One region of the Streptomyces sp. NPDC002958 genome, then DNA from elsewhere that is predicted to be linked to it. Evidence: riboswitches for the same ligand, from Rfam matches in the RefSeq annotation. Region 1 holds a riboswitch; each other region holds the start of a gene.
The links. A riboswitch is a leader RNA that binds a small molecule or an ion and turns the genes downstream of it on or off. The one in region 1 is predicted to bind cyclic di-AMP.

Region 1 (4,146 bases):
TGTCCGGGTCCTCGTACCAGTACTGCAGGAAGTCGTTGCCCGAGATGTCGGCGCGGTTGCCCGCGGAGATGAAGGTGGAGAGGCCGGCGCCGCGCCGGTAGAGCCCGGAGAGCAGCGCGATGCCGATCGCTCCGGACTGGGTGAACAGGCCGATGCGTCCGGGGGCGGGCGGCTCGGGGGCGAGGGAGGCGTTCAGCCGCACGGCTTCGGCGTTGTTGATGAGGCCGAAGGCGTTCGGGCCGATGATCCGCATCCCGTACGCGCGGGCCTGGCGAACCAGTTCACGCTGCCGTTCCCTGCCCTCGGCGCCCCACTCGGCGTATCCGGCGGAGAGGACGACCAGGCCCTGGACACCGTGCTCTCCGCAGTCGGCGACGGCCTCCGGAACCCGGTCGGCGGGAACGGCGACGACCGCGAGGTCGACCGGTTCTCCGATCTCGCCGATGGAACGGTGGGCGGGGACACCGTCGATCGTGCCCTGGTTGGCGGCGAAGGCACGGTTCACGGCATACGTACGACCGGTGAAGCCGGCGCCGAGGAGGTTGCGCAGAACCGTGCGGCCGACCCCTCCGGGGGTGCGGCCCGCCCCGATGACGGCGACGGATCCGGGGGCGAGCAGCCGTTGCACGGAGCGCGCCTCGGCCCGCTGCTCACGGCCGCGCTGGACGGCCAGGGACTCGGCGGTCGGTTCGAGGTCCAGGGTGAGGTGGACGGAGCCGTCCTCGAAGCTGCGCTGCTGGGTGTACCCGGCGTCCCGGAACACCTTGATCATCTTGTGGTTGGCGGGCAGCACCTCTGCCGCGAAGCGGCGGATGCCGCGTTCGCGGGCGACGGCCGCGATGTGTTCGAGGAGTGCCGAGGCCACGCCCCGGCCCTGATGCGCGTCCTGCACGAGGAAGGCGACTTCGGCCTCGTCGGCGGGCGCGGAGGCGGGCCTGCCCCGCTCGTCGATCCGGTCGTAGCGGACGGTCGCGATGAACTCGCCGCCGATGGTGACCGCGAGCCCCACCCGGTCGACGTAGTCGTGATGGGTGAAGCGGTGCACGTCCCTGTCGGACAGACGCGGGTACGGCGCGAAGAAGCGGTAGTACTTCGACTCGTCGGAGACCTGCTCGTAGAAGCTGACCAGTCGTTCGGCGTCGTCCGTGGTGATGGGCCTGATCCGCGCGGTTCCTCCGTCACGGAGAACCACGTCCGCTTCCCAGTGGTCGGGGTACGCGTGATGCGGACTCTGCTCCGGCGAGGACTGCATGGGCAAAGACTACGACTCCGCCAGCGGTCGCGTAGGTCTTGGGGCCGGGTCAGTCTGAGGGGGCCGATCGGCGGTACAGCACGGGTTGCGGGCCGTCTCGCGGGTCGGCCGGAGCATCGCGCACTGCATGAGAGACTGGTCTAGACAACCATTGATTCGTGAAGGGCAGAACCATGGCTGAGCGCCGCGTCAAGGTCGGTTGGGCCGAGGGCCTGCACGCCCGCCCCGCTTCCATCTTCGTCCGTGCCGCCACGGCTTCCGGCGTCCCCGTGACGATCTCCAAGGCCGATGGCAACCCGGTGAACGCCGCCTCCATGCTCGCGGTGCTCGGTCTCGGCGCGCACGGTGGCGAGGAGATTGTCCTCGCATCCGAGGCCGACGACTCCGAAGCCGCCCTGGACCGTCTGGCAAAGCTGGTCGCCGAAGGGCTCGACGAGCTTCCGGAGACCGTCTGAACCATTTTCTGCGAAAGAGCCGCGGCACCCTGATTCGGGGCCGCGGCTCTTTCGCTTTCCCCATCCGGGACGGGTGGAAATTCATGAATATCTTTTGGCCGCAAGGCGGTTCGGCGGGCAGGTACTGCGGGTGGGACGCCGGGCGGACACGGAGGCCGGACACGGCGAAGGCCCCGGCGTGTGCCGGGGCCTTCGAAGCGGTACTGCGGGTGGAGCGTCGATCAGACACTGACGCCGTGGGCGCGCAGGTACGCGACGGGGTCCATGTCGGAGCCGTACGACGGCGTGGTCCGGGCCTCGAAGTGGAGGTGCGGCCCGGTGGAGTTGCCGGTGGAGCCGGAGAGGCCGATCTGCTGGCCCGCACCGACGCTCTGCCCGACGGAGACGCCGATCGAGGAGAGGTGGCCGTACTGCGTGTACGTGCCGTCCGCCATCCGGAGCACGATGTTGTTGCCGTACGCGCCGCCCCAGCCGGCCTCCACGACCGTACCGGCGCCGACGGCGACGACGGAGCTGCCGGACGCGGCCTGGAAGTCGACGCCCGAGTGGCTGCCGGAGGACCAGAGCGAGCCGCCGGACTTGTAGCCGGTGGTGACGTACGAACCGGCGACCGGGAGCTGGAAGGAGTTCAGGCGGGCGCGCTCGGCGGACCGGGCGGCACGCGCCTTCTCCGCACGTGCCTCCTCGGCGCGCGCTTCGGCCGCGCGCTCCGCTTCGGCCTTGGCCTCTGCCTTCTTCTTGGCTTCGGCCTTCTTCTTGGCCTCCGCCTTCGCCTTCGCCTTCGCCGCGACATCGGCCTGGTGCTTCTGGTCGTCGGCCTGGGCGGCGATCTGGTCGGCGAGCGCACCGTCGATAGCCATGACCTGACTCAGACCGGTCTCGACGACAGAGGGGGCCTCGGCGCCCGCGGCGAGGGCCGGTGAGGCCATGCCGCCGATGACGCCGGTGGTGGCCAGAGCCGCGACGCCGGCGATCTTCGCGCTCCTGCGCGTCAGTCGGCTCGCGGCACGATGCTTCCCGGTGGCACGGGTGAACGCCATGAAGTGGCTGGTCCTTTCCTTCCTTCTCGCCTACCGGGTTAGCTGACGGGTTCGGAGCAGGAAGGTCTCCTACGGACACCCCGGCCTCATCGAGGCTCAGACATCCGATTCACCCCAGGGACTGCGTGGGTCCCCGGCTCCCCAGGCTCGCGCCTGACGGGGACTCGGCGATGGCTGCCCGGTACGTCGCGGTTGCGGCATACGAGTGACAGGCAGCCGAGCCGACGCTAAGCGGGAGCACATTCATTCACCAAACGGACAGGCCGTTTTGTAGCGCATCCCACAGGGCAGACAGGCAACCTCCCCTCTAAAACGGACAAAAGGGAAGACCCCTGCGAGATCTAGCTCACAAGGGTTTTCCCTTTTGTCCCGTTATGCGGGCATATGACGGGCCAATGGACCGGTCGGCGGGGGCGCTCGGTCGACCGTGCCAGTCGACCTGTGCACTGTCACACGGGACAGGTCCGCCGTCGCCCGCGTCGAGTCGGTCGGTCCGCCGTCGCCCGCGTCGGGCCGGACGGTCGTCCGTCGTCCACGACGGGTGCGCCCGTCAGCCGGCGACCACCGACACCTCTCCGATGCCCAGCGCCCGGACCGGCTCCTCGATCTGTGCCGCGTCACCGACGAGGACCGTGACCAGCCGGTCGTCCGGGAAGGCGTTGACCACCGCTGCGGTCGCCTCGACCGTGCCGGTCTCCGCGAGCCGGGCGTACAGCTGTGCCTGGTAGTCGTCCGGGAGGTGCTGCTCGACCTGGTCGGCGAGGGTGCCCGCGACGGAGGCCGCCGTCTCGAACTTCAGCGGTGCGACACCCACGAGGTTCTGCACGGCCGTCTCGCGCTCTTCATCGGTCAGCCCCTCGGCCGCGAGGGTCCGAAGGACAGTCCACAGGTCCTTCAGCGCCGGTCCGGTGGACTCCGTGTCCACCGATCCGCTGATGGCGAGCATTGCGGCACCGGTCGCCCCCGAGGCGGAATCCGGGGCCGACGACCGCAGCACCTGGGCGAAGGCCCGTACGCCGTAGGTGTAGCCCTTCTCCTCGCGCAGCACACGGTCCAGCCGGGAGGTGAGCGTGCCGCCCAGGCAGTAGGTGCCGAGCACCTGGGCCGGCCACACGCTGTCGTGACGGTCGGCGCCGATCCGGCCGATCAGCAACTGCGTCTGCACCGCGCCCTGACGATCGACGATCACCACGCGGCCGGTGTCGTCCGCGGTGATCGGCGGGGCGGGGCGGGGCTCGGTGGTGTCCCCGGACCAGTCGCCGATGGTGTCGGCGAGCAGGGCGTCCAGGTCGATGCCGGTGAGGTCACCGACGACCACGGCGGTCGCCGTGGACGGCCGGATGTGGGCATCGAAGAAGGCGCGCACGGCTGCCGAGTCGATCCGCTCCACCGTCTCCTC
Region 2 (4,146 bases), on a different contig from region 1:
TCCTCCGCGAGCAGCAGCCAGCGGGTGATGCCGACCGATTCGAGGAACGGCAGGTCGTGGCTGGCGATGACCAGCGCACCCTCGTAGGACTCGAGTGCGCTGGTCAGCTGCCGCACGCTGGCGATGTCGAGGTTGTTGGTCGGTTCGTCCAGCATCAGCAACTGCGGAGCCGGTGCGGCGAGCATCGTCGCGGCGAGCGCGGCACGGAAGCGTTCGCCGCCCGAGAGGGTGCCCGCCGGCTGTTCCGCGCGTTTTCCCTGAAAGAGGAAGCGCGCGAGCTGGGAGCGGATGTGGTTGTCGGTGATCCCGGGAGCCATGCGGGCCACGTTCGCCGCGACGCTCAGCTCCTCGTCCAGCACATCCAGCCGCTGGGGAAGGAACCGCAGCGGTACGAACGTTTTGGCCTCGCCGGACAGAGGAGCCAGCTCGCCGGTGAGGGTGCGCAGCAGCGTGGTCTTGCCGGCGCCGTTACGCCCGACGAGTGCGATCCTCTCGGGTCCGTGCACATGAAGATTGCCCTCGTGCAGCCTGCCGAACCGGGGGCGCAGTTCGTGCAGGCTCAGCACGGTGCGGCCGGTGGGAACGGCGGTGTGGGGGAGGCTCACGCGGATCTCGGCGTCGTTACGGATTGCGTCCGCGGCTTCTTCGCGTCGCTCCCGGGCCTCACTGAGCCGGTCCTCCTGGAGGCCGCGGAGCTTGTCCGCCGACTCCTGCGCGGACCTCTTGCGCTCCCCGGCGACGATCCGGGGGGCCCGCCGCTGGGCATCCATCTTCTTGCTGTGCCGCTGGCGACGTGCCAGCTTCACATGGGTCTCCTCAAGCTCGCGCTGCTGGCGGCGTACGTCCGCCTCGGCGGCCCGCAACATCCGCCCGGCGGCCTCCTGTTCGGTGGTCAGGGCCTCTTCGTAGGCGGACCAGCCGCCTCCGTACCAACTCACGGATCCGGACCGCAGTTCGGCGATGCGGTCCACGCGCTCCAGCAGTTCGAGGTCGTGACTGACCACGACCAGCACACCGGAGCGCCAGGAGTCGACGGCTTCGTAGAGCCTGCGTCGAGCGAACACATCGAGGTTGTTGGTCGGTTCGTCCAGCAAAAGGATGTCGGGACGCTCCAACAGCAGTGCGGCCAGACGCAGCAGGACGGTCTCGCCGCCGGACATCTGACCCACGGTGCGGTCCAGTTCGACGCCGCCGAGTCCGAGAGACCCCAGCGTCGCCAGGGCCCGTTCCTCGACGTCCCAGTCGTCACCGATCGTCTCGAAGTGCTTCTCGTCGACATCCCCGGCCTCGATGGCGCGCAGCGCGTTGCGCCGCTCGGCGATGCCCATAGCCTCGTCCACACGCAGTGTCGTGGCGAGGGTGATGTTCTGAGGGAGGTGGGCGAGGCTGCCGCCGATGGTCACCGAGCCCTGGGAGGGGCGCAGTTGGCCGGCCAGCAGCCGCAGCAGTGTGGATTTGCCCGCGCCGTTGGTGCCGACGAGACCCGTGCTGCCCCGGCCGATGCTGACAGAGAGCCCGTCGAAGACGGTTGTGCCGTCCGGCCACTGGAAGGACAGGGCGGAGCAGCTGAGAGAGGCGCCGGGGGTGGTGGGGGTTGCCATGGGTGATCCTCGCATTCGCAAGCGCGGTGAACGGGGGCTTCGCGTGCGAGCACCACGCAGCGACCGAACCGAGAGGGAGGTGCGGCGGTCCGAAAGATCGAGGGACGGCTCATGCACCGAGGTCGCATCCACGCGGGGTCACGGGCAGGAGAAAACACTGCTACTGCGTGACAGGCGTACGGCTGGGGCCGTACGGCGCGGTGATCGCAAACCTCAGATGCGCAACGTCCACCTCTATCGGAGACAACAGGACCCTCGAAACGATATCGATCCGGACGGCGAAAGGCAAAGCCTGGGCGCTGGGCGGGGGAGCGTGCGGAGCGTCACGCGGTGCGCCGCCGAAGCGGAGGGTTCCCGCGATGGCGGGCAAAGTGTCATGGTATGGGCGATTTGATTTGAATCGCATCCTTGGTTAACAAGAGGGCGCTTTATGAGGGTTGTGGCGCTTTAGGTATCGAGTGAAATGTCCCTTTTGTGGCTTCGTGGTATGAGTCACTCTTCAGGGTTCGGGATGCCGCGGATGGTGGCTCGGTTCCCTTCTGTGCAAGGAAAGTTGGCTTCGAGGTGTGAGGTGGATTACTGCAAATTCCGTGACTCGATCTTGCGAATTGATTGTGATCCAAAATCAGGGTCTTGTTCCTTTCGGTGTTTCTCGCCTACGGTCGCCGTGAATCCGGATGGAACGCCGAATCCTGCCGCCATCCGGGAATCCCACTCACTCACTCACGCATGGCAGGAGCGGGGGACCCAGGTAAGTCGCCGTTCCGGTATCCGGAACGGCTCGGGGTGAAGCTGCATTCTCATGCGGCCAGGCATCTCCAGCCTGAACCCGACAGCTCACCCCGTAGGCGCCGGAGAGGAATCAGTCATGCCCGCATCGGGTAAGTACCGTAGCCGCAAGTCCATTTCGCTGACTCGCGGTCTCGTCGCCGCGACCACGAGTGGAGCTGCCCTCATGCTTCCGCTGATCGGCGCGGGTGTCGCCTCGGCGGCGCCGGCCAAGGCGGTCAGCGCCGAAAAGGCCGCGGCGTCGACCGCCGCCACTGGCAAGGGAATTTCCGCACAGAAGGCCGCGCCCACCACCTATTCCGTGACCGCAGGCGATACCCTTTCCAAGATCGCACAAGAGCATTCGCTCAGCGGTGGCTGGGAGAAGCTGTACGAGGACAACCAAGAGATCATTGGCGAGAACCCTGCGCGGATTCTCCCGGGCATGAAGCTGACAATCGGTGCCCAGGCCGAGTCCAAGGCTTCCGGCGCGTCGAACGAAGTCGCTGCGTCCGCCACTTCCGCAAAGCCCACGACGTACACGAACGATCTGGACGGCTGGATCAACGAGTCGCTGGCCATCATGGCCGAGCACGGCATCCCCGGCAGCTACGACGGCATCCACCGCAACGTCATGCGCGAGTCCTCCGGCAACCCCCGGGCCGTCAACAACTGGGATTCGAACGCCGCTGCCGGAACGCCGTCCAAGGGTCTTCTCCAGGTCATCGAGCCGACGTTCCGTGCCTACCACGTGCCCGGTACGTCGACGGACAGCTACGACCCGGTCGCCAACATCACCGCGGCGTGCAATTACGCCGCCGACAAGTACGGCTCGATCGACAACGTGTCCGGGGCGTACTGACCCGCAGCAGCGCCGATGGCGGTCCAGGACCGACGGGTGGCGAGAGGCCGAACAGGCCACTCGCCACCCGTCGGTCAGGGGCCGCCTTTCGGCTGTTGGCCCGCATGGACAGCAGGCGCGTTCGACGTCATGCGGCACACCGGTGGGAGCCGGGAACGGACACATGGCCGGCGAGCCAGGACAGCAGGGGCTCCAACTCCGCCGCCGCTTCCAGCGCACGGTCGGCCAGCGCCGCCGTGTGCTGCGCGCAGTCCCCGCCGAGGGGAGGGGCGGCGGAGACCGAGCGGTACCGGAGGAAACCGGCACGGGGATGACCGGCGTCATGGCCGCGCGGCATGCGCTTCATGGTGTCGCCGGTGATCTCGTACCCCTGCGCCTCGAGTTCCTCGATGGCGCGCACCAGCTCGGGGCCGCTGTCCTGCGAGGCAACTGCCGTACGGAACAACGGGATCTGCCCCGGGTCCGGGTAGGTCCAGCCACCCTTGATCCGAAGCCCGTCGAGGTCGAAGCGCAAGCCGATCTCGACACTGCGCGTGATCCGGATCACCGCCACTTGGTGCTGCCACCACCACGGATCCTTGCGGAACCCCCAGACGGAGAAGTCTTCGTACGCCTGGTCCGCGTCGGCCATATCGTTCAGCAACGCGATCATGGGCTGCCGGACGAGGCGCTCCCGGTCCTTGCGCCGTTCCTCGCGTGCCTCTTGCGAAGGCATGCCCTCCAATCGCAGGAGTAGCTCGAATGCTTGCTCTGTCCAGCCGCTGAACGCTCTGCTCACACACGAGATCCTAATGATCCAGGACTTGTGGACGGGCGTGCCCCGGGCCCGGATCCGTAACCGTCACTCCTGGGCGGTCCCCGGCTCCTGAGCCGGTGGCGTGGGAACCGTCGCCGCTGCTCCCTCCCGGACGGACT
Region 3 (4,146 bases), on a different contig from region 1:
CAGGGTGATCTCGTGCGCGTCCATCCCGGCGAGGAGTGGCTGTATGTGCTCGTCGGGCACCTCCGGGTCACACTCGGGGAGACCGTGCACGATCTCCTCCCTGGCGACAGTGCGCACTTCGACTCGCTCACCCCGCACCGGATCGCGGCCGTCGACCGCGACGGTGCCGAGTTGCTCTTCGTCCACACCCTGCTGCAGAGCCCCGCTGCCGAGCTGTGTCTCGGCAGCGGCATCCACCGTCGCTGAGACCGGGTTCCCCGGTCGCCAGAGAGGACTGTCATGTCCGATTCAGAAAACTTCGACCCGCTCGGGTCCAAGAAGACATACGAAGCCCAGGAGCGGAAGTTTCCGCGCGGCGTGGTGATCCGGCTGTTCGCCTATCTCATCGCCGGACACATCTTCGCCGCCTTCCTCTACCTGCTCTTCGCGGTGGCCGGCGAGGGCTGACCACCGCCGACGGGCGGGTCCGGCTACGCCTCGTCGAGGAGCCGGTCACGCAGCCGCTCACGGGTCTGCGGAGCGAGCTTCAGGCCCTCGGAGAAATAGCGCTCCGTGCCGCCCCAGGTCTCCTCGATGGTGGCGAAGACCGCGGCGAGGTAGTCGGCATGGGCGCCGAAGAGCGGATTGAGCAGCTCCATCACCTCGGCCGACATGCCGTCCGCCGAGGTGTCGCTGCGGTGCACCTTGTAGCGGCGGTGGGCGTCGTTGGACTTGAGGTAGTCGGCCTCGATGGCGTCGCGCTCGACGCCGACCGCGAGCAATGACACCGCGATCGACAGACCGGCCCGGTCCTTGCCCGCCGCGCAGTGCATCAACGCCGGAACACTGTCCTCGGCCAGGGCGTGCAGGACCCGGCTGTGCTCAGCGGTACGGTCTCGGATGATCGCGCGATACGAGGCGATCATCCGGTTCGTTCCCTTGCCGCCGGCGAGGATGGAGCGCAGCTGGTCGAGGTCGCCGTCGCGGACCATCCGCCAGAACTCGGCGCCGTCCGCGGGGTCGGAGAGCGGGATGCTCAGATTCCGTACGCCCGGCAGCTCCACGTCCAGGCCGTCGAGCCGGTGGTCGGCCGCATTGCGGAAGTCGAAGACCGTGTGCAGACCGAGGCCGCCGAGGAAGGCGGCGTCCTCGGCGGTGGCGTGCGCGAGGTGACCGCTGCGGAAGAGCCGTCCATGCCGCACCCGCCGGCCGTCCACGGTGGGCAGCCCGCCCACATCACGGAAGTTGCGGACACCCGTCAGCTCGGGTTCCGCCGACGGGACCTGCGGCAACTGCTGCGTCACAGTGACTCCTGGAGTGTCTGGCGTCGACGCGAGTCGCCGACGAGGCCACTTCCGCGACGATACGACATTGATTCCTCAGGCAATCATCTCGGCCTTCGCTTGTCGACACTTCCGTGAACCCCGGTGCCCCTGCGGCGAATTTGCCCGGTGAATTCCGTGCAGGGTCATTGCCCGCCATCCCGGCGATGATCGATGATGTGCGAAAATGTTGGAATGTGGGGGTGATGGTCAAGGCTGGCGACAAGGGCTGGACCTGGTTGCTCGCCGGGGCGAGCAGCAGTACGCACTGCGCCCTCACCGAACGGGATGAGCTGGTCCATCTGCACCGGGGGTCGCGGATCCCCCACGCCGCCGCCGAAGCCCCTGACCGCAGCGCCCGAGTCGCCCTTCAGGGGTTTTGAATCCCCGCTCGACGGCCGTGAGGAGTACCCGGTGGAGGGTGGCCCCGGTTGCGCTCGGCTGGTCCGGGGCGTGGCGGATCTCCGTACAGCGGCTCTCCGACGGGCTGGTGCAGATCACCGGTGGTGCCGGCTGCGACGACGCGGGGCTGCTGCTGCTCGCACCGGGGGAGTCGTACGTCACACCCGTCTTCGCCGGCCTGTGGAGTGTGGAGGGATTCGGCGGGGCGAGCCGGGCCTGGCATGTCTGGCAGCTGGCCCATGTGGCCCGGACGCGGAGAGTTTGCGGCCGGTGCTCTACAACTCCTGGGAGGCGACCGGCTTCGACATCTCGCAGGAGCAGCAGCGCGCCCTCGTCGAGCGCGCCGCCGTGATGGGCGTCGAGCTGTTCGTCGTGGACGACGCATGGTTCGGGCAGCGCGCCAGCGACCGGGCAGGGCTGGGCGACCGGACGCCGAATCCACACCCCTTTTCCGGCGGACTGAAGCCGCTTGCCGACGAAGTGCACGGGTTCGGAATGCAGTTCGGTATCCGGGTAGAGCCGGAAATGATCAATGCCGACAGCGATCTCTGTCGCGCGCACCCTGACTGGGTGCAGCGCTTCCCCGGGTGTGCGCGAGGGTGCTGAGGCTCCGGCGCGGATGACGGGCATGACGTGTCCGTAATAGGCCGATTTGGCATAACTTGCCCCGCCGGCGCGGGAGATGGTCGCCCTGTCGTGAGCGGGATCATATCCGTGACGGTGCGTGCAGGAGGGGTGGTCGGGTATTCCATGCGTGGCGCGGAAATTCAAGATCCTTAATCCACGGAGTGTGACCGGAATTCCGCGCCGATTTCCCGGCGCGGATTCCGGTACGGAACCAGTGGCTTGTTCTTGCCGTCCCGACTCGCTTACGGTCGCCGTCAATCCGGACGGACCGCCTAATCCTGCCGCCGTCCGGAATTCACATCCACTCATCGTGTGGCAGGAGCGGGGGAACCAGGTAAGCCGCCGATCGGAGAATTCCGGCCGGCTCGGGGTGAAGCCGCGTTCAGCGCGGCCGGGCATCTCCAGCCCGAACCCGACAGCTCACCTCGTAGGCGCCGGAGAGGAAGCACCACATGCCCATATCGGGTAAGCACCGTCGTACGAAGTCCAGCACCATCGCCCGTGGCGTCGCCGCCGCAGCCACCGGCGGCGCCGTCATCGCACTGCCGCTGCTCGGTGCCACCGGCGCCGCCGCCGCGGAGCAGGCCGCCCCCGCCGCCCCGCAGTCGGCCTCCGCAGCCCCGGCCAAGCCGGTCGCGCAGAAGCAGGACGCCACCACGACGTACTCCGTCGTCTCCGGTGACTACCTGTCAAAGATCGCCGACGAGCAGGGGATCGAGGGCGGCTGGCAGAAGCTGTACCAGGACAACCGCGAGGTCGTCGGCGAAGACCCCAGCCTGATCTTCCCGGGCATGGAGCTGACGCTCGACGGCAAGGCGGGGGGCCACTCCGCGCCCACCGGTGCCGGTACGGACTCGTCCCTCCCGTCGAAGGCTCCGTCGGCGCCTTCGTCGGCCGCGGAGAAGTCCGTCCCGGCCGAGTCCGCCCCGGCCGAGGCCTCTACGGCCACGGAGTCCCAGGCCTCGACCTCCGCCCCGGCCGACCAGAACAACAGCTCCGGCTACAGCCACCCGGTCCCCGGCAACCACACCACCGGATACCGTGCCTCCGGCTCGAACTGGTCCAGCGGCAGCCACACCGGGATCGACTTCCCCGTCTCCACCGGCACCAGCGTGAAGGCCATCACCTCCGGCACCGTCGTCAGCGCCGGCTGGGGTGGCGCGTACGGCAACGAGGTCGTCATCAAGCACGCCGACGGCCACTACTCGCAGTACGGCCACCTGTCCTCGATCTCCGTCTCCGAGGGCCAGACCGTGAGCAACGGTCAGCAGATCGGCCTTTCCGGCGCCACCGGCAACGCCACCGGACCGCACCTGCACTTCGAGGTCCGCACGGGCCCGGCGTACGGCTCGGACATCGATCCGATCGCCTTCCTGGCTTCGCACGGCATCTACGTCTGAGCCGAACGGCAGGGACGCTGAGCAACAAGGCATGACCTGAGAAAAGCGGAAGGGCGGTGCGCGGCGGCGCACCGCCCTTCCGCTTATTCCCTCTTTACCAAAGCCTTACAGGGTGGCCCATCTCACCACCCGTCAACCCTTTATTACGGTCGCGTAGGTCACATTCGGCGGTGCAGGATAAGCGTTTATGGCAGACGATTCGAGAAAAAACCAACGTGGCGTCATCAACCGACAATGCGTCATCGGGTCGTACGCAGCGATTGGCGACAGCTTCACCGAGGGAGTCGGTGACCCCGGCCCGGACGGGACCTTCGTCGGCTGGGCGGACCGTTTCGCGGTACTTCTCGCGGACCAGCTCCCGGACTCCGATGCGGCGACGAGCACCGAAGGCTCCGCTCACGGGAATTTCAGGTACG
Region 4 (4,146 bases), on a different contig from region 1:
CGTACCCTCTCCGCCGAGCTGCCCGCCTATGCGGCGGCCGGCTGGCTGACCCCCGCCGAACCACTCGCCCTCTCCTCGATGCGGGCCCGCGGCATGGCGCGCGACGCGGCACGCCAACGACACGCCGCCGCAGCAACAGCAGCAGCAGCAGCTCAGGGAAGCTGGGGAAACCCGTACGGACCGGTGTACGCGCCGGGACACAGGCCGGCGCACGGACCCGGAGGACCGCGGCGCGGGCCGTCGGCCCAGGTCAGAGCACATGCCAAAGCACAGGCCAAGGCCCACGGCAGGGCTGCCGCCCGCGCCGTCGCCGAGTACGAATCGTTCGCGACGTCACTGGCCTCGCTGCGTCGGCAAGCCCGCCGCGGGGCAGCGGGCCCGGACTTCGCCGAGCGCGAGCTTGAGCTGTTGCACCACCTCTGGCAGCGCAGGGACGTGGCCGCTCCCGCCCTGACGTACGCGGCGCAGGCGACGGGCCGCCTGCGCGCCCACCACCTGTCTCCGCACACGCAGTACGGCGGCTACAGCCACAATCCCTACCTGGCCCCACCCCGGACGCCGGCCCCGGGCCGGCCTCTGTCTCCGTACGAACCACCGCCACCTCGCTAGGACCCGGCGTTCCTGTCGTTCCTGTCGTTCCGAACAGGAACGCCACGCACGCCGCCCTCGTTGCCCGGGAGCCGGGAGGAGTAGGCGTCGGCGGCATCAATGAAGTTGCCACCCGCCGCGGCGTAAGCGTCCAGCACGGCGAACGACTGCGCCTCGTCGGCGGTCCAGCCGAAGACGTTCCCACCGAGGGCGAGCGGGAAGACGCGGAGGTCGGAAGGCCCGGCTCACGAAGAGAAGTTCATGAATGGATCAACGGATTTCGGAAGGTCCGCTATTCCGGTGGGCCCGCTGTTCCGACAGACCGGCAGCCCTGACGTCGGGGGGGAGCGTCAGGGCTGCCGGGGTTCAAAGGCCGGTGAACCGGCGCACATCACGAGGGCCTGGGAATAGGCCGACGGATCAGGGGTTGAGACCCTTGCTCTGCAGCCAGGCCATCGGGTCGATGCCCGTACCGGAGGGGGTGTGGACCTCCAGGTGGAGGTGTGCCCCCGTCACATTGCCGGTCGCGCCGACCCGGCCGATGGTCTCACCGGTCGTGACCTTCTGGCCGACGCTGACGTTGATCGAGGACTGGTGGCTGTACCACACCTCCGTACCGTCCTCGAGCTCCAGCACCGTGTGGTAGCCGTACGAACCGGACCAGCCGGCCGACTTGATGGTGCCACCGTGCACGGCCTTGATCGGCGTGCCCGCCGCCGCCGCGAAGTCGAGGCCGGTGTGGTGGCCGGAGGACCACATCGAACCGGATTGGCCGAAGGTCGAGCTGATCGTGTACGAGGAGGTCGGCATGGCGTAGCTGGCGGCGAGCTTGGCAAGCCGCAGGGCCTCGGCCTTCGCTTCGGCCTTCGCCTTGGCCTCTTCCTCCGCCTTCTTCTTCTCGGCGGCGGCCTTGGCCTCGGCGTCGGCCTGCTGCTTCTTGGCCTCGGCGGCGGCCTTCTCCGCGGCCTCCCTCTCCTGGGCCGCCTTGGCCTCGGCGTCGGCGGCGTCCTGCTGCTGCTCGGCCTGCTGGAGGATGCGGGCGCGAAGCGCCTCGCCCGCGTCCACCGTGCCCTGCTCGGCCTCGGCGGTGGTGAGGCCGGCGGTGGTGAGCGGGGCGGCAGCGACGGCCGCGTCGGCTTCGGACTCGCCGGAGAGCAGAGAGCCCACGCCGGGAAGGGACTCGGCGTCAGGGAGGTTGTCCGCGACGGAGTCGGGGAGGGAGATGGAGACGGGCGGCTTGCTCTGCGCGGTGGCCATGCCGCCCGCACCCACCGCCGCGATGACGCCGACCCCGAGCACCGTGGAGCTACGGGCAAGTCCGTTGCGCTGCTTGGCGACGCGGTGCTTGCCGCGCACGGGGCGTACGGACTCCTCGGTGGGGTTCCACTCGCCCCAGCTTCTGTCGGGTTCACCGTTCCCGTCAGCGCGGAACTCGCTGACTTCGCTGCCGAACTCACCGGCGACGTCGCCGCCCTGCCCGGTGCCGTAACGGGTGCCGAACACCGTTCCCGTCCCGGCGGTTCCGTAGTCAGGGTTGAACCGGGAGGGGGCCTCGGGGGCAGGCTTGTTGGACGCCACGGGGGCGCGCTCCTTTCCTTCCTTCTCGCCTACCGGGTTAGCTGACGGGTTCGGAGCAGGAAGGTCTCCTACGGACCCCTCTGCCTCTCACGAGACACAGGTGTCCGATTCACCCCATGTAGGTGGTTCCCCGGTTCCCTTGCGGAATTCGGCGCTCGCGCACGGTGCCGCCACTGACGACGGCTGGGACGACCGCGCTGCGTTATCGAACGTTAATAGACACACGGGCCTGATTCCAAGCCGTTCCCACTGATCGTTCACGTCTTTGGCCTGGACTTTACGGGACACAACCGGGTGGAATAGGATGAGTTGATCGCCCCTCAGCCATCACCCATCTTCTGACGTTGCGTCAAACGTTATGCGGAGCGGCGCCTTTCGGTTACGTACGGTGGCATCCGCCGCCCAGGGCCACCGCCCGGCCCACACGAAGCATCCAGCCCGTGATCTCCCGCCCGGTACGCGCGCGGCTGCGGACGGCACCGCACCCCGGCCCCAGGCTCGCCGGAGCGAAGTCGTGCGGCGACTCCTCATCGACCAATGGGGGTACGCACGTGGCGCAGCTCACACACCGACCGGACCTGCTCCTTCGCGGGCCCACGGGCCGGCCGTACCGCACCCCGGAAAGCGACGCGGAAATGAATCAGGCCCGGCACGCTGCATGCGTGCCGGGCCTGATTCTTCAGTAGCGGGGACAGGATTTGAACCTGCGACCTCTGGGTTATGAGCCCAGCGAGCTACCGAGCTGCTCCACCCCGCGTCGGTGAACACAACTCTACGGCATGTCCGGCGCACTCATGACCACTCGGCGAATCACGACCGCCGGGCGCCCGGTCCGTGCGCCCGGCGCGGCCCCGCCTCCACCCGGTCGCCGACCCCGGCCCCCTGTCGCCCTCCCCGCACGCCACCCAGGGAATCACCCCGGAGGACGGCCCCGAACGACAACAAGCGAGGGTGGATATGCAGTGATATGACTGATTTAACTTCAGCCAGTCGACGCGATGAACTCGCGGTGATCGGGGAGCCGACCATGGACGATTACCCCCTGCTCAACCTCTTCTGGACCATGCTCTGGTTCTTCCTCTGGATCATGTGGCTGTTCCTGCTCTTCAAAGTCGTCACGGACATCTTCCGCAGCGAAGACCTCGGCGGCTGGGGCAAGGCCGGCTGGCTCGTCGTGGCCCTGGTGCTGCCGTACATCGGCGTCCTGGTGTACGTGATCGCGCGCGGCAGGTCCATGGGGAAGCGGGACATCAGCGACGCGCAGCACCGTGAGGCGGCCTTCAGGGCGTACGTGCGGGAGGCCGCCGGCACCTCCGACGCGAAGGGCCCGAGACAGGGCGGCCACGTCGATGACCTGGCGAAGCTCGCCGAGCTCATGGACAAGGGGGCCATCACGAACGAGGAGTACCAGCGGGCGAAGACGAAGCTCCTCGTCTGAGCGCACCCCCACACTCCCGCAACCGTGACGCGTATGTCTCTCTCCCCCCGGTCCAGCGGACTGGCACAGCCCCCGGACCGCGGGGAGGCTTGAGACATCAGCTAACGGTGGCCGTTTCCTCCTGCGGTTCTCGGGGCGCCGGAGCATCGGTGTACATCTGCATACACCGACGGCCCGGCAGGGGAGGCCGGACGAGGTGCGGTCCCCATCTCGGCGAGCAGGGAGATGGCCGGACCATGAACGTCACCACGCTCGAAACCCTGGACGCGATGAGGACGTCGCTGCGCGGTCCCGTCATCGGTCCGCAGGACCCGGAGTACCGAACCGCCCACACGGTCTACAACGCCATGATCGACAAACGTCCGGCGGCCGTGGTGCGGTGCGGCGACACGGCGGACGTCATGGCCGCGGTCGATTTCGTCCGGGACAAGGGGCTCGTGCTCGCGGTCCGCGGCGGCGGACACAGCGGCGCCGGCCTGTGCCTGGTGGACGACGGCGTCACCATCGACCTGTCACCCATGCGCTGGGCGCATATCGACCCC

Region 2: it holds a riboswitch for cyclic di-AMP, as region 1 does, so the genes downstream of both, ACZ3IC_RS25080 (transglycosylase SLT domain-containing protein) here and ACZ3IC_RS22300 (M23 family metallopeptidase) in region 1, are expected to answer to the same signal.
Region 3: it holds a riboswitch for cyclic di-AMP, as region 1 does, so the genes downstream of both, ACZ3IC_RS20685 (M23 family metallopeptidase) here and ACZ3IC_RS22300 (M23 family metallopeptidase) in region 1, are expected to answer to the same signal.
Region 4: it holds a riboswitch for cyclic di-AMP, as region 1 does, so the genes downstream of both, ACZ3IC_RS10920 (M23 family metallopeptidase) here and ACZ3IC_RS22300 (M23 family metallopeptidase) in region 1, are expected to answer to the same signal.

The regions. Positions count from the first base shown of each region.
Region 1 is NZ_JBVHDS010000013.1:41,501-45,646, forward strand. It holds gene ACZ3IC_RS22290 (bifunctional acetate--CoA ligase family protein/GNAT family N-acetyltransferase) at 1-1,252, opposite strand, end outside; gene ACZ3IC_RS22295 (HPr family phosphocarrier protein) at 1,426-1,707, shown strand; gene ACZ3IC_RS22300 (M23 family metallopeptidase) at 1,929-2,747, opposite strand; cyclic di-AMP (ydaO/yuaA leader) riboswitch at 2,761-2,927, opposite strand; gene ACZ3IC_RS22305 (M16 family metallopeptidase) at 3,298-4,146, opposite strand, start outside.
Region 2 is NZ_JBVHDS010000017.1:84,043-88,188, forward strand. It holds gene ACZ3IC_RS25075 (ABC-F family ATP-binding cassette domain-containing protein) at 1-1,601, opposite strand, end outside; cyclic di-AMP (ydaO/yuaA leader) riboswitch at 2,308-2,467, shown strand; gene ACZ3IC_RS25080 (transglycosylase SLT domain-containing protein) at 2,470-3,231, shown strand; gene ACZ3IC_RS25085 (DUF2461 family protein) at 3,359-3,946, opposite strand; gene ACZ3IC_RS25090 (hypothetical protein) at 4,073-4,146, opposite strand, start outside.
Region 3 is NZ_JBVHDS010000011.1:72,728-76,873, reverse strand. It holds gene ACZ3IC_RS20705 (helix-turn-helix domain-containing protein) at 1-246, shown strand, start outside; gene ACZ3IC_RS20700 (DUF6126 family protein) at 280-447, shown strand; gene ACZ3IC_RS20695 (tyrosine-protein phosphatase) at 471-1,283, opposite strand; partial or broken gene ACZ3IC_RS20690 (alpha-galactosidase) at 1,508-2,300, shown strand; cyclic di-AMP (ydaO/yuaA leader) riboswitch at 2,623-2,779, shown strand; gene ACZ3IC_RS20685 (M23 family metallopeptidase) at 2,783-3,730, shown strand; gene ACZ3IC_RS20680 (SGNH/GDSL hydrolase family protein) at 3,918-4,146, shown strand, end outside.
Region 4 is NZ_JBVHDS010000005.1:18,979-23,124, forward strand. It holds gene ACZ3IC_RS10910 (PrsW family intramembrane metalloprotease) at 1-609, shown strand, start outside; partial or broken gene ACZ3IC_RS10915 (aldo/keto reductase) at 660-830, opposite strand; gene ACZ3IC_RS10920 (M23 family metallopeptidase) at 1,009-2,166, opposite strand; cyclic di-AMP (ydaO/yuaA leader) riboswitch at 2,178-2,330, opposite strand; tRNA gene ACZ3IC_RS10925 (tRNA-Met) at 2,850-2,923, opposite strand; gene ACZ3IC_RS10930 (SHOCT domain-containing protein) at 3,194-3,604, shown strand; gene ACZ3IC_RS10935 (FAD-binding oxidoreductase) at 3,841-4,146, shown strand, end outside.